2 linked regions of the Corallococcus sp. EGB genome follow. The protein of the gene in region 2 interacts with the protein of the main gene of each other region in a pairwise test. Links are inferred from orthologs where the notes say so. Each region holds a gene or a part of one and is shown on either strand. Other genes may lie near its edges.

The links. The genes of interacting proteins can lie anywhere in the genome.
Region 1: the proteins of eno (region 2) and rpe interact in binary tests that used the Escherichia coli proteins (3 or more experiments, as listed by UniProt). The link is inferred for Corallococcus sp. EGB from one-to-one orthologs.

The regions. Positions count from the first base shown.
Region 1 is NZ_CP079946.1:8,198,827-8,203,011, forward strand. The notes cover bases 1,253-4,185. They hold rpe (ribulose-phosphate 3-epimerase), read right to left. Parts: upstream 3,083-4,185; coding sequence 2,423-3,082; downstream 1,253-2,422. Other genes in these bases: KYK13_RS33385 (DUF4082 domain-containing protein), read left to right, coding at 1,253-1,660; KYK13_RS33395 (two-component system response regulator), read left to right, coding at 2,023-2,421; KYK13_RS33405 (HD domain-containing phosphohydrolase), read left to right, coding at 3,256-4,185. Also shown: KYK13_RS33380 (GAF domain-containing sensor histidine kinase), read right to left, coding at 1-857; more of KYK13_RS33385, read left to right, coding at 1,067-1,252. UniProt on the Escherichia coli protein: Catalyzes the reversible epimerization of D-ribulose 5-phosphate to D-xylulose 5-phosphate.
Region 2 is NZ_CP079946.1:4,021,168-4,028,682, forward strand. What follows is about bases 904-3,778. They hold eno (phosphopyruvate hydratase), read left to right. Parts: upstream 904-1,629; coding sequence 1,630-2,928; downstream 2,929-3,778. Other genes in these bases: KYK13_RS16995 (ADP-ribosylglycohydrolase family protein), read right to left, coding at 904-1,549; surE (5'/3'-nucleotidase SurE), read left to right, coding at 2,931-3,722; KYK13_RS17010 (peptidoglycan DD-metalloendopeptidase family protein), read left to right, coding at 3,767-3,778. In the rest of the region: KYK13_RS16990 (hypothetical protein), read left to right, coding at 176-355; more of KYK13_RS16995, read right to left, coding at 461-903; more of KYK13_RS17010, read left to right, coding at 3,779-4,648; KYK13_RS17015 (2-dehydropantoate 2-reductase), read right to left, coding at 4,645-5,655; KYK13_RS17020 (acyl--CoA ligase), read right to left, coding at 5,652-7,181; KYK13_RS17025 (SDR family oxidoreductase), read left to right, coding at 7,358-7,515. UniProt on the Escherichia coli protein: Catalyzes the reversible conversion of 2-phosphoglycerate (2-PG) into phosphoenolpyruvate (PEP). It is essential for the degradation of carbohydrates via glycolysis.

The DNA of each region.
Region 1 (4,185 bases), 4.2 Mb from region 2 along the record:
GCCACGGGCACCGCCAGGTAGCTGCGCACCGGGAGGTGGCCTTCGGGCATCCCCCTGCGGGGGGCGTTATGGCCGTAGCGAGGGTCCTTCGTGATGTCTTCGCTGCGGATGATGCCCTCCCCCTTGAAGGTGGGCTCGAAGACACGGGTCGCGCGCGGCATGGGGAACTTCGAGAAGGACTCCCGGGGCACGCCGCTGAGCGTGTAGAGCATGTAGGTCTGTCCCCGCTCATCCAGCACGTTGTAGAAGAACGCGCCGAACGCGGCCCGGGTGAGCTGGGTGGCGGCGTCCGTCACGCCCTGCACCAGCTTCTCCAACTGCAGCTCCGCGCCCAGCGCCTGGCCCGTGCTGTTGATGAGCTCCAGGTTCTGGAGCGAGTCGTTCTTCTCGATGAGCGTCTGGCGCAGGGACTCCTCGAGCTGCCGCTCGGCGGTGATGTCCCGCGTGATGCCCTCGAAGTGCCGCGCGCGCCCTTCCGCGTCGTGGAAGACGGAGCCCGTGACATGCAACCACTTGATGGAGCCTTCCGCGCCCGGGTGGAGCCGGAAGCGCATCTCGAAGGGCGCCTGCCCCTCCATCGCGCGCCGCGCCGCGTCCCACACCTGCTCACGGTCCTCCGGGTGGATGCGCTCCTGGAGTTGGGCCGGGGTCACCGCGCCGTCCGGGGGCAGTTCGTAGTGCACGCGGCAGATGGCGTCGCAGACGACGTGGGCTTGTGACAGGTCGCGGGACCAACGGCCGATGCCCGCCGCGGCGACCACTTTCTCGGCGCGCTCGCACTCCTCCAGCCGCCGCAACGCGCGCTGGAGCTGCTCGTCGGAGGAGGGGGGCGCGGAAGGCGAGGGATGGTCGGGCATTGGTGCTGACCTGACCCAAGCCTCGACATTGCGTCAACATCCACCCCGCGCATCGGACGAACGGTCGACAGGAGGAGCATCAGCCCCGGGCCCAGCCATGACTGGGGACTCACTGAGGGTCATTGCCACTGGGACCCCTGGGATATCAGCCTTCACCGGGCCGCGTGTTCAATCGCATCCTCGAAACATCAAAAGCAAATCGCAAACAAGTGCGCGGCAGGGGGGAGCGCGCCCTCTTCGACGCTTCCGCGGTCCCGGCCGTGGAGGCCGCCAATGACAGCGCCGCGCTGGAGCTGGGCGTGCGCTTCCGCAGCGACGCGCCCGGGCAGCTCAAGGGCAGGCGCTTCTACAAGGGCGCGGGCAACACGGGCACGCACACCGGCAGCCTGTGGTCCGCGTCGGGGGCGCTGCTGGCCACCGCCACCTTCACGAGCGGCTTTCCCACCGACAGCTACCAGGCCAGCAACTCCTGGGTGGAGGTGGCCTTCCAGTCCAACGACACCACGCCCCCGACGGCGCCCACGCACGTGGAGGCGGCGCCCCACTCGTCCACCGCCATCGACCTGACCTGGTACGGGTCCGTGGACGGCAGTGGCGAGGTGCAGGGAAACGCGCGCTGGCGCCTGGTGTGCCGGGGCAGCCAGCTCATCGCGGAGCCGCCGGGCACCACCACGTTCCACCGCGACACCGGCCTGACGCCGCCGACAACGTGGGGCCTGCGCTCGCCGCCCGAGCGTCCAACGAACAGCGGCAGGCCGCGCTGGGAGGGCCGAAGCCGGAAGCCCAAAATGAAAACGGGCTGAAGATCCGAAGATCTCCAGCCCGCTTCATCGTTTGGTCGGGGAGACAGGATTTGAACCTGCGACCCCTTGGTCCCGAACCAAGTGCTCTACCAGGCTGAGCCACTCCCCGATATCCGGTGCTGCGCCAGGAACTGCCCTCGGGCCCGGCGAAGCGTGGGCGGATCTATCCGAGCCGCTTCCTTCAGTCAACGGACTCTTTTGCCCTCCCCTTCCCCTCCACCTCCCGCCCCCCTCGCCTGCCCGACTGTTGTCCTACATACCCTTTAGGACGGGACAATGTTCACCCTCTTCACAAGATCCGGGCCTTCCTGTACTTCCAAGATGTTGCACGTTGATCCACCCCTGTTCCCCCACAGAGGGCCATGACTGCTCCCACTGTCCTCATCTCGGACGATGAGCCCCTTGTCGTGTCCGCACTCGCTCGAGAGGCCAAGCGCTCGGGCCTCGTCTGCGTGTCCGACACCACCTCCGAACACGTGCTGGAGCTGGCCCGCAAGCACCGGCCCGCGGTCATCATCCTGGACATCAACCAGCACCAGGACGGCAGGGATCTGCTCGCGCAGCTGAAGAAGGACCCCATCACCCGCGACTGCAAGGTCATCATGCTCAGCGGCGTGGAGGATCAATTCACCCGCCACGTGTGCTTCGAGCTGGGCGCCGACGACTACGAAGTGAAGCCGTGCGACCCCACCTTCATGACCCGCATCGCCCGCATGGCCGCCGCCGCCGCGCGCCCGCCCGCCTCCCCCGAAGCCGCCTGACTCACGAGGGCCGCAGCGACCGGATGGCCTGCGCGTAGTCCTTCGCGCCAAACACGTAGCTGCCCGCCACCAGCACGGTCGCCCCCGCGTCCACCACGCGCTTCGCCGTCTGGGCGTTGATGCCGCCGTCCACCTCGATGTCCACGTCCTTCAGCCCCCGCGCGTCCAACATCCCGCGCAGCCGGCGGACCTTGTCCACCGTGGACTCGATGAACGACTGGCCCCCGAACCCCGGGTTCACGCTCATGAGCAGCACCATGTCCACGTCCCCCAGCACCTCCTCGATCGCCACCAGCGGCGTGCCCGGGTTCAACACCACCGCCGGCTTCGCCCCCGCATTGCGGATGTGCTGCAGCGTGCGGTGCAGATGCGGGCTCGCCTCCTGGTGCACCGTCAGCACGTCCGCGCCCGCCTTCACGAACGCGTCCACGTACTTCTCCGGCTCCACGATCATCAGGTGCACGTCCAGCGGCTTCGTCGCCACGCGCTTGATGGCCTCCACGATGACCGGCCCCAACGTGATGTTGGGCACGAACCTGCCATCCATGACATCCACGTGAATCCAGTCGGCGCCGGCGGCCTCGATGGCGCGGACCTCCTCGCCCAGGCGGCTGAAGTCAGAGGAGAGCAGCGACGGAGAGATGCGAACGGGGCGGGTCATGGCGGCGCTTCATAACCGCTTCCGGCGGGCCACGGTACCTTCGCCCGGCAGGACAGCGGGCTGGCGGACAGAGGTGGACCCCACAGGGGGTGGGCCCGGGCAGCCGACACATCCTGCATGCTACAACCCGGTGCGCCCGCGGCCACCCGCCGCATCCCACGGAGCCCGCCTCGGTGCTTCCTCAGTCCGCGCCCGCCTCCCCCAACCTGAACCGCCGGCTCGCGAAGCTGACGTCCATCCTGGATGTCGCCAAGGCGATGAGCGCCGAGCGGGACCTGGACCTGCTGCTGCCCCTCATCCTCTATGAGGCCACCAAGGTCGTGGAGTCGGACCGCTGCTCGCTCTTCATCCTGGACCGCGAGCGCAATGAGCTCTGGAGCAAGGTGGCCCAGGGCTCCAAGAACGAGATCCGCCTCCCCATGGGCAGCGGCGTCGCCGGCCAGGTCGCCCAGACGGGCGCCGTCATCAACATCCCCGACGCCTACGCCGACCCCCGCTTCAACAGCAGCTTCGACGTCTCCAGCGGCTACCGCACCCACACCATCCTCTGCGTCCCCATGCGCGACGCCAACGGCGAGGTGACCGGCGTCATCCAGGCCCTCAACAAGCGCGGCGGGCAGGTGTTCGACGCGGAGGATGAGGAGCTGCTGCTCGCCCTGGGCGCCCAGGCCGCCGGCGCGATTGAAAACGCCCTCCTCCACGAGGAGATCAACCGCCTCTTCGAGGGCTTCGTCTCCGCGTCCGTCGTGGCCATCGAAGCGCGCGACCCCACCACCGCGGGCCACTCCGGCCGCGTCGCGGACCTCACCGTGTCGCTGGCCCAGGCGCTGGAGCACCACTCCACCGGCCGCTATGCCCAGATGCGCTTCACCGCCGTGGAGCTGCAGGAGCTGCGGTACGCGTCGCTCCTGCACGACTTCGGCAAGGTGGGCGTGCGCGAGAACGTGCTCGTCAAGGCGGAGAAGCTCTACCCCCATGAGCTGGAGGCGCTGCGCGCCCGCTTCCAACTGGCTCGCAAGGACCTGCAGCTGCAGAGCTCGCGGCGCAGGCTGTCCGCCGTGGAGGCTCGCGGCCTGGCCGCCCTGCCCTCCATCCACCAGGAG
Region 2 (7,515 bases):
CACGGTGGCCCTGGCCTGGATGTCCGAAGCTGGACGAGCAGCCATGCGGAACCAGGGGGCCATCCCCAGAAAGAAACCGGGGTTCTTAATTTGCATCAAAGAGATGTGGAAGTGGTAAGGGGGCGGGACGGCGGGCGTACATTGGGGTACGTAGGCTGAGGGAGAAACCGAACCCATGCTCGACGCGTTCATCATTGAAGAAATCAAGCGCCGCGAGCGGCTCCGCCGCGAGGATTACGAGCGGCCGGTGGTGGAGCTCCCACTGCCTGCACCCGATGACCGTCCCCACCGGAGGACGGACACCGAGGACGAGAAGCCGTCGCGAGGCGTTGTCGTCATCGACCTTCGCGCCTGATGACCCATCCCACCCGTGGCTCCGGTGCCACGGCGTGTCTTCAAGCCCGCGGCCGGGCCGACCCTCGAAGGGCGGCTCCCGCGGGCTTCTCACTTGCGGGCGGCCTTACGCCGGTGCCAGGAGCAGCAGGTGCCGGGGGTGGTACACCTCCCACAGCACCGTGCCCTTCTGGAGGGGGTTGTAGGGCTGCAAGGCCAGGAGGACCTTCTGGCGCCACTCCTCCGGCAGGGCCTCCTCCCCATGGAAGGCGCCCACCAGGGCTCCCGTCACGGCGGCGTGGACCTCCGTGTCGCCGCCCCGGTGGATGACGTCCAGCAGCGCGGCCTCGGCCGTGGGGACGTGGAGCAGCTCCCAGAAGGCCAGCCGGAACGCGGCACGCACCGCGTTGTTGCCGGGCCGGTGCATGTGCAGCTCCGGCCCGTAGAGCTGCGGGTCGTCCCTGGCCGCGAGGGCCAGGTCCTCGCGCAGCAGGGCCGCGGCCTGGGCCACCTCCTGCACGTAGTCCTTCTCCTGCTTCCCCAGGGCGGCGCCCGCCAGGGAGATGCCCACCTCGGCGGCGGGCAGCAGGTCCGCGGCCTTCAGGTTCGGGCCACCCGTCACCGCCTTGGCGATGGCGGCGCACAGCCCCGCGCTGGCCAGCTGGCTGCGCGGGTCGAAGTGGGTGAGGGCGGTGTCCTCCAGCGCGGCCTTCGCCAGCGCGAACGAGTCCCTCGCCAGGTGGATGCCCAGGGGGACCACCCGCGGCAGGGCGCCCGCGGGGGCCAGGCGCCGGAGGTTCTTCAACCAGACGCGCTTGCCGGAGTGCATCAGCTGCGGCGGGAGGCTGGCGTCACATTCCTGGAACAGCTCCTTCATGGGCTCGCTGACGGAGATGGCGTGGGACTGCCAGGCCCGGTAGCGCTTGAGGGCGTCCCCCGCGTCGTAGCGCTTCATGTCCCGCAGGCTCAGGGCCAGCGCCACCGCCAGCTGGGTGGGTTCCGTCACCTGCCCCTTGCGCAGGTCGTGCGGGCCGCCTCCGTGCATGCCCAGGTACGGCCCCTCGGCGAGCTGGGGGAAGGCCGGCGCGTAGAAGGGCCTCCCCGCGGTGGGGACGGCGAGCGCGTTGCCGATGGCGAGGCCCAGCAGGGCCCCCCGGGCGCGCTGGCCGGGCAACGGGTCGGGCCCCGTGGTGCGTCGCTTGGGAGGAGGAGGCATTCGGCGGCTGGACACTGTAGCAGGCGGCCCTTGCGAGCGCGCTTGCCCGTTCTGGCCGTGCCCCGTAGAAACGGCGCCCTATGACCGAGATCGCTCAAATCCTGGCGCGTGAAGTGCTCGATTCCCGTGGCAACCCGACCGTGGAGGCCGAAGTGCTGCTCGTGGGCGGCTCGCGTGGCCGCGCGACGGTGCCGTCCGGTGCCTCCACCGGCGAGCACGAGGCGCACGAGCTGCGGGACGGCGACAAGAGCCGCTACCTGGGCAAGGGCGTGCAGAAGGCCGTGGACCACGTGCGCGACACCATCGGGCCGGCGCTCATCGGCATGGACGCCGTGGACCAGGTGGCCGTGGACAAGCGGATGATCGAGCTGGACGGCACGTCCACCAAGTCCAAGCTGGGCGCCAACGCCATCCTCGCCGTCTCCATGGCCACCGCGCGCGCCGCGGCGGACGCGCACGGCCTGCCGCTGTACCGCTACGTGGGCGGCCTCCAGGCGCGCACGCTGCCCGTGCCGCTGATGAACATCCTCAACGGCGGCGCGCACGCGGACACCCGCGTGGACGTGCAGGAGTTCATGGTGGTGCCCGCCGGCGCCAAGACGTTCGCGGAGGGCCTGCGCTGGGGCGCGGAGGTGTTCCACGCGCTCAAGAAGATCCTCAAGGGCCGCAAGCTGGCCACGGGCGTGGGCGACGAGGGCGGCTACGCCCCGGACCTGCCGGCCAACGAGGAGGCGCTCAAGCTGATCATGGAGGCCATCGACGCCGCGGGCTTCAAGGCCGGCGAGCAGGTGTTCCTCGCGCTGGACGTGGCCGCGAGCGAGTTCTTCGACAAGGGCTCCAAGAAGTACAAGCTCAAGGGCGAGGGCAAGGAGTACGACTCGCAGGGCCTGCTGGAGTACTACCGGAGCCTCAGCCAGAAGTACCCCATCATCTCCATCGAGGACGGCATGGCGGAGGATGACTGGGAGGGGTGGAAGAAGCTCACCGACGCGCTGGGTGACAAGGTCCAACTGGTGGGCGACGACCTCTTCGTCACCAACGTGGAGCGCCTGTCCAAGGGCATCGAGACGGGCACGGCGAACTCCATCCTGGTGAAGGTGAACCAGATTGGTTCGCTCACGGAGACGTTCGACGCGGTGCGCATGGCGCACAAGGCGGGCATGACGTCCATCATGAGCCACCGCTCCGGCGAGTCCGAGGACACCACCATCGCGGACCTGGCGGTGGCGCTGGACTGCGGGCAGATCAAGACGGGCTCGGCGTCGCGCTCCGACCGCGTGGCCAAGTACAACCAGCTGCTGCGGATTGAAGAGGAGCTGGGGTCCGGGGCCCGGTACGCCGGCCGGTCCGCCTTCCGCTCGCTCGCGAAGAAGCAGTGACCGTGAGCACTTCGCGTCCCCGCATCCTCGTCTCCAACGACGACGGCTACTTCTCCGAGGGGTTGCAGACGCTGGTGGAGGCGGTCAGCCCGCTGGGCGAGGTGTGGGTGGTGGCGCCTGACCGCGAGCAGAGCGCCGCCTCCCATGCCATCAGCCTGCACCGGCCGCTGCGCATCAAGGAGGTGCGCGAGCGGTGGTTCGCCGTGGACGGCACCCCCACGGATTGCTCGTATTTGGCGGTGAACCACCTGCTGAAGGACAATCGTCCCCAGCTCATGGTCTCCGGCATCAATCACGGCGCGAACCTGGCGGACGACGTCACGTACTCCGGGACGGTGGCGGCGGCCATGGAGGCGGCGTTCCTGGGCGTCCCGGCCATCGCGTTCAGCCTGGTGACGCGGGGGCCGTTCGACTTCGGGCCGGCGGGCCGCTTCGCGCGGGCGCTGGTGACGGAGGCGCTGGCCCGGCCCCTGCCGCCGAGGATGCTCCTCAACGTGAACATCCCGGGGGGCGTGGAGCCGGACGGCTACGTCATCACCCGGCAGGGGCGGCACTCCTACGGCTACAACGTCGTGGAGAAGGAGGACCCGCGCGGCCGCAAGTACTACTGGATTGGCGGCACGGAGTACGCGCACGAGGACATCCCGGGCAGCGACTGCAACGCCGTCTTCGACGAGAAGCGCGTGTCGGTGACGCCGCTGCACTTCGAGATGACCGACCACGGTCGCATCCCCGAGCTCTCGGGGTGGAACCTGCAGGGCTTCACGCGGCATGGTTCGGGCGGCGGTGCCTGAGGTTGGGGCCGGGCGGCTCCAGCCGAGCGGGCAGGGCGCTCTGGGTGTTGCTCGCGGCCGCGCTGTTCGGCGGCTGCGCGAGCACCCGGGGCGCTTCCGCTTCGGGCCTGGAGACCGCCGTGCAGCCCGAGTCGGCGGGGAGCGGCAAGCCGCTGTCCTTCGCGCTGAGGCCCACGCACGAGGAGCCGGAGCTGGTGGCGGTGCGCCACCGCGTGGCCCCGGGCGAGACGATGTACCGCATCGCCAAGACGTACGGCATCACGGTGGAGGAGCTGGCCCAGGCCAACGGCATCAAGGACCCGCGCGAGCTGGCGGTGGGGCAGGAGCTGATGATCCCGGGCAGTGAGCCGCCGACGTACGGCGACCCGGGGCCGCTGTCCGACGAGGAGCCGGAGCTGGTGCTGTCGAAGCCGGGGCAGGCGCCGGTGTCCACGCCGCGCCGTCCGGTGCCGGCGGTGTCGCGCAAGGAGGAGCCGCCGAGGGCGCGCGTGGTGTCGGGGCGCCCGGGTGCGCCGTCGCGTCCGAAGCTCGCGACGCAGGGGATGCTCGACTGGCCGCTGCGCGGCGTGCTGTATGGCCGCTTCGGCAAGAAGGGGAAGGAGCCGCACGACGGCATCGACCTGGCGGCGCCCGCGGGCACGCCCGTCAAGACCGCTCAGGAGGGCACGGTCCTCTACGCGGGCGAGCAGAAGGGCTACGGCCTCATCGTCATCGTGGAGCACGCGCCGCCGCTGATCACGCTCTACGCGCACAACCGCGACCTGCGCGTGAAGACGGGGCAGAAGGTCCGGCGCGGGCAGGTCATCGCCACGGTGGGCGAGTCCGGCCGCACGTCCGGCCCGCACGTGCACTTCGAGGTGCGCGTGGACGGCAAGCCGGCGGATCCGCTGGAGTACCTGGGCGTGATGCCGTCCGCGTCCGACTAGGTGCCTTGGGGCGCGGGGGGTGTTTCGCGGGGCGGATAGCCGCCGCTGTGACGCGCACGCTCGCGCACCAGGGCGAGGATGTTCTCGCAGGTGGGCATGGGCTTGCCGGTGAGCTGGCCCAGCTCCACGACGGCGCCCAGCAGCGCGTCGATCTCCATGGGGCGCCCGCGCTCCAGGTCTTGAAGCATGGACGTCTTGTGCGCGCCAACCTGGGCCGAGCCCTGGATGCGCTGATCCACGTCGATGAGGAAGCGCGTGCCCAGCAGCTCCGCCACGGCCTGGGCCTCCAGCATCATCGCGCGAGCCACCGCGCGCAGGTCCGGCTGGCGCGCGAGCACGTCGAGCGTCGCGCCGGTGAGTGCCGACAGCGGATTGAAGGCGAGGTTGCCCCAGAGCTTCACCCAGATTTCGTCGCGGATGCGGGGGCGCACGGGCGACTTGAGCCCGGCCTTCATCATGAGCCGTGAGAGGGCCTGCACGCGGGGGCTCTTGCTGCCGTCGGGTTCTCCCAGCGTCACGCGGTCGTTGTACGTGTGCACGATGACGCCGGGGGAGACGACCTCAGCGGCCGGGTACACCACGGTGGCGATGACGCGCTCGGGAGGCAGGGTGCGCAGCAGCACTCCGCCGGGGTCCACGCTCTCGATGTGGCGGCCCGCGTATGCGCCTTCGAGTCCGTGGAAGTACCAGTAGGGCACGCCGTTGATGCCGGTGACGAGCGCCGTCTCCGGGCCCAGCAGCCGCGCGATTTGAGGTGCGGCGGCGGGCAGCGCGTGGGCCTTGAGCGTGAGGAAGACGTAGTCCTGCGGGCCCGCGTCGTCGGGTGAGTCCGTGCAATGCGGACGCACGGTGACCGTCTCGCCGCCGCTGGTGAGCGTGACGCCATTCGCGCGCATGGCGTCCAGATGAGGGCCTCGCGCGATGAACGTCACGTCCGCGCCGGCCTGGAGCAGCTTGACGCCGAGGAACCCGCCGATGGCGCCCGCGCCGAAGATGGCGACCCTCATGACGTGAGCCCCAGCCGCGCCGCGAGCCCGATGCGCTGCACCTTGCCGGTGGGGCCCTTGGGCAGCTCCGTGAGGAAGACGATGCGGCGGGGCACCTTGAAGTCCGCTACGCGCGCCGCCACGAAGTCGCGCAGCTCGCGCTCGGTGGGTTGGTGGCCTTCGCGCGGGATGACCGCGGCGGCGACCTCCTCACCGAGCTTGGGATGGGGCAGGGCGAACGTCACGGCCTGCTGCACGGCGGGGTGATCCAGCAACACGGTGTCCACCTCCAGCGGGCTCAGCTTCTCGCCGCCGCGATTGATCAGCTCCTTCAGCCGGCCGGTGAGCCGCAGGTAGCCCTGCGCGTCGAGCGTGCCCTGATCGCCCGTGCGGAACCATCCGTGCGTGAAGGCGCGCGAGTTGGCCTCGGGATTGTTCACGTAGCCGGACATGACGTTGGGACCTCGGATGACCACTTCGCCGGGCGTCCCCGGAGGCAGCAGCGTGCCCGCGTCGTCCATGATGGCGACCTCGGGCCCGGCGGCGAGCCCCACCGAACCTGCGTACCGGGGACGCGGTGGCAGCGGATTGGAGGCCATCTGGTGCGCGGCCTCCGTCATGCCGTAGCTCTCGATGACGGGCACTCCGAAGACGCGCTCCAGTTCCTCCATCACCTGCGGCGGCAGCGACGCGGAGGAGGACCGGATGAAGCGCAGCCGGTGGCCCTTCAGGCTGTCCGCGTTGCGGCGGGCGCGCTCCAACAGAGCCTGGTGCATGGTGGGCACGGCCGTGTACCAGGTGGGGCGGACCTCCTCGAACCAGGTGAAGAAGCGCAGGGCGTTGAAGCCGGGGGAGCACACCACGCGGCCTCCGGCGCCCAGGCTGGACAGCACCGCCGCCACGAGCCCGTGGATGTGGAACAGCGGCATGATGTTGAGACACGCATCCGTGGGCCCCAGGTCCAGCTGCGCGCCGATGTGTTTCGCGGAGGCGCTGAGGTTCGCGTGCGTCAGCGGCACCTGCTTGGGCCGCGCGGTCGTGCCCGACGTGTGCAGCACCAGTGCGACGTCGTCCGCGTGGGCGGTGCCCGGCCGGTGCGCCTGGCGCGATGGCGGCTGTGCCGTCTTGAGGGTGAAGTGCCCCGCCGGCCCATCCACCGTCGGACTCAGCTCGATGAGCGGGATGCCGCGTGCGCGCGCGACCTCGCGGGCCGGCGCCTCCGTTCCTTCGAGCACGATGAGCGCTCGGGCCTGAAGGTCGTCCAGGTAGAACGCGAGCTCCTCCGCGCGGTAGGCGGGATTGAGCGGCGCGGTCGTCGCGGCGCTGGCCACGGCGAGGAACGCTGCCGCCATCTCCGGGCCGTTGGGGAGCACCAGCGCGACGCGGTCCCCCTGGCCCAGGCCCCACGCGTTCAACTGCTCGCGGATCCGCGCGGTGAGCTCCCGCAGCGCGCCGTGGCTCATGCCCTGCCTGCCGGGCGCAGCGAGCGCTACGTCCTCCGTCCGTCCGCGAGCGAGCAGCGCTTCGAGGGTCTCCATGCGCTCCATGCCGGCCTCCACGTCCTCGGGGTCCCCTTCCGAATAGGGCCATGGATCCTCCCGGGCAACCGCTTTGTGCGCGGGCCTGGGGCCTTCTGCTTCCAGGAGGCACTTCCCGCTTCGAGCGTGGCCCGGCACGCGGCTTTCCGGCGCTCTGCTATACCGGCCTGCCGGGAGGCATCACCATGTCGCGGCAAGTGGCGCTCATCACCGGTGCATCGGCGGGGCTTGGGGTGCAGTTCGCGGAGCAGTTCGCGAAGGACGGGCACGACGTCATCCTCGTGGCGCGCGGCGTGGCGAAGCTGGAGGAGCTGGCCCGGAAGCTGGAGCAGGCGCACGGGGT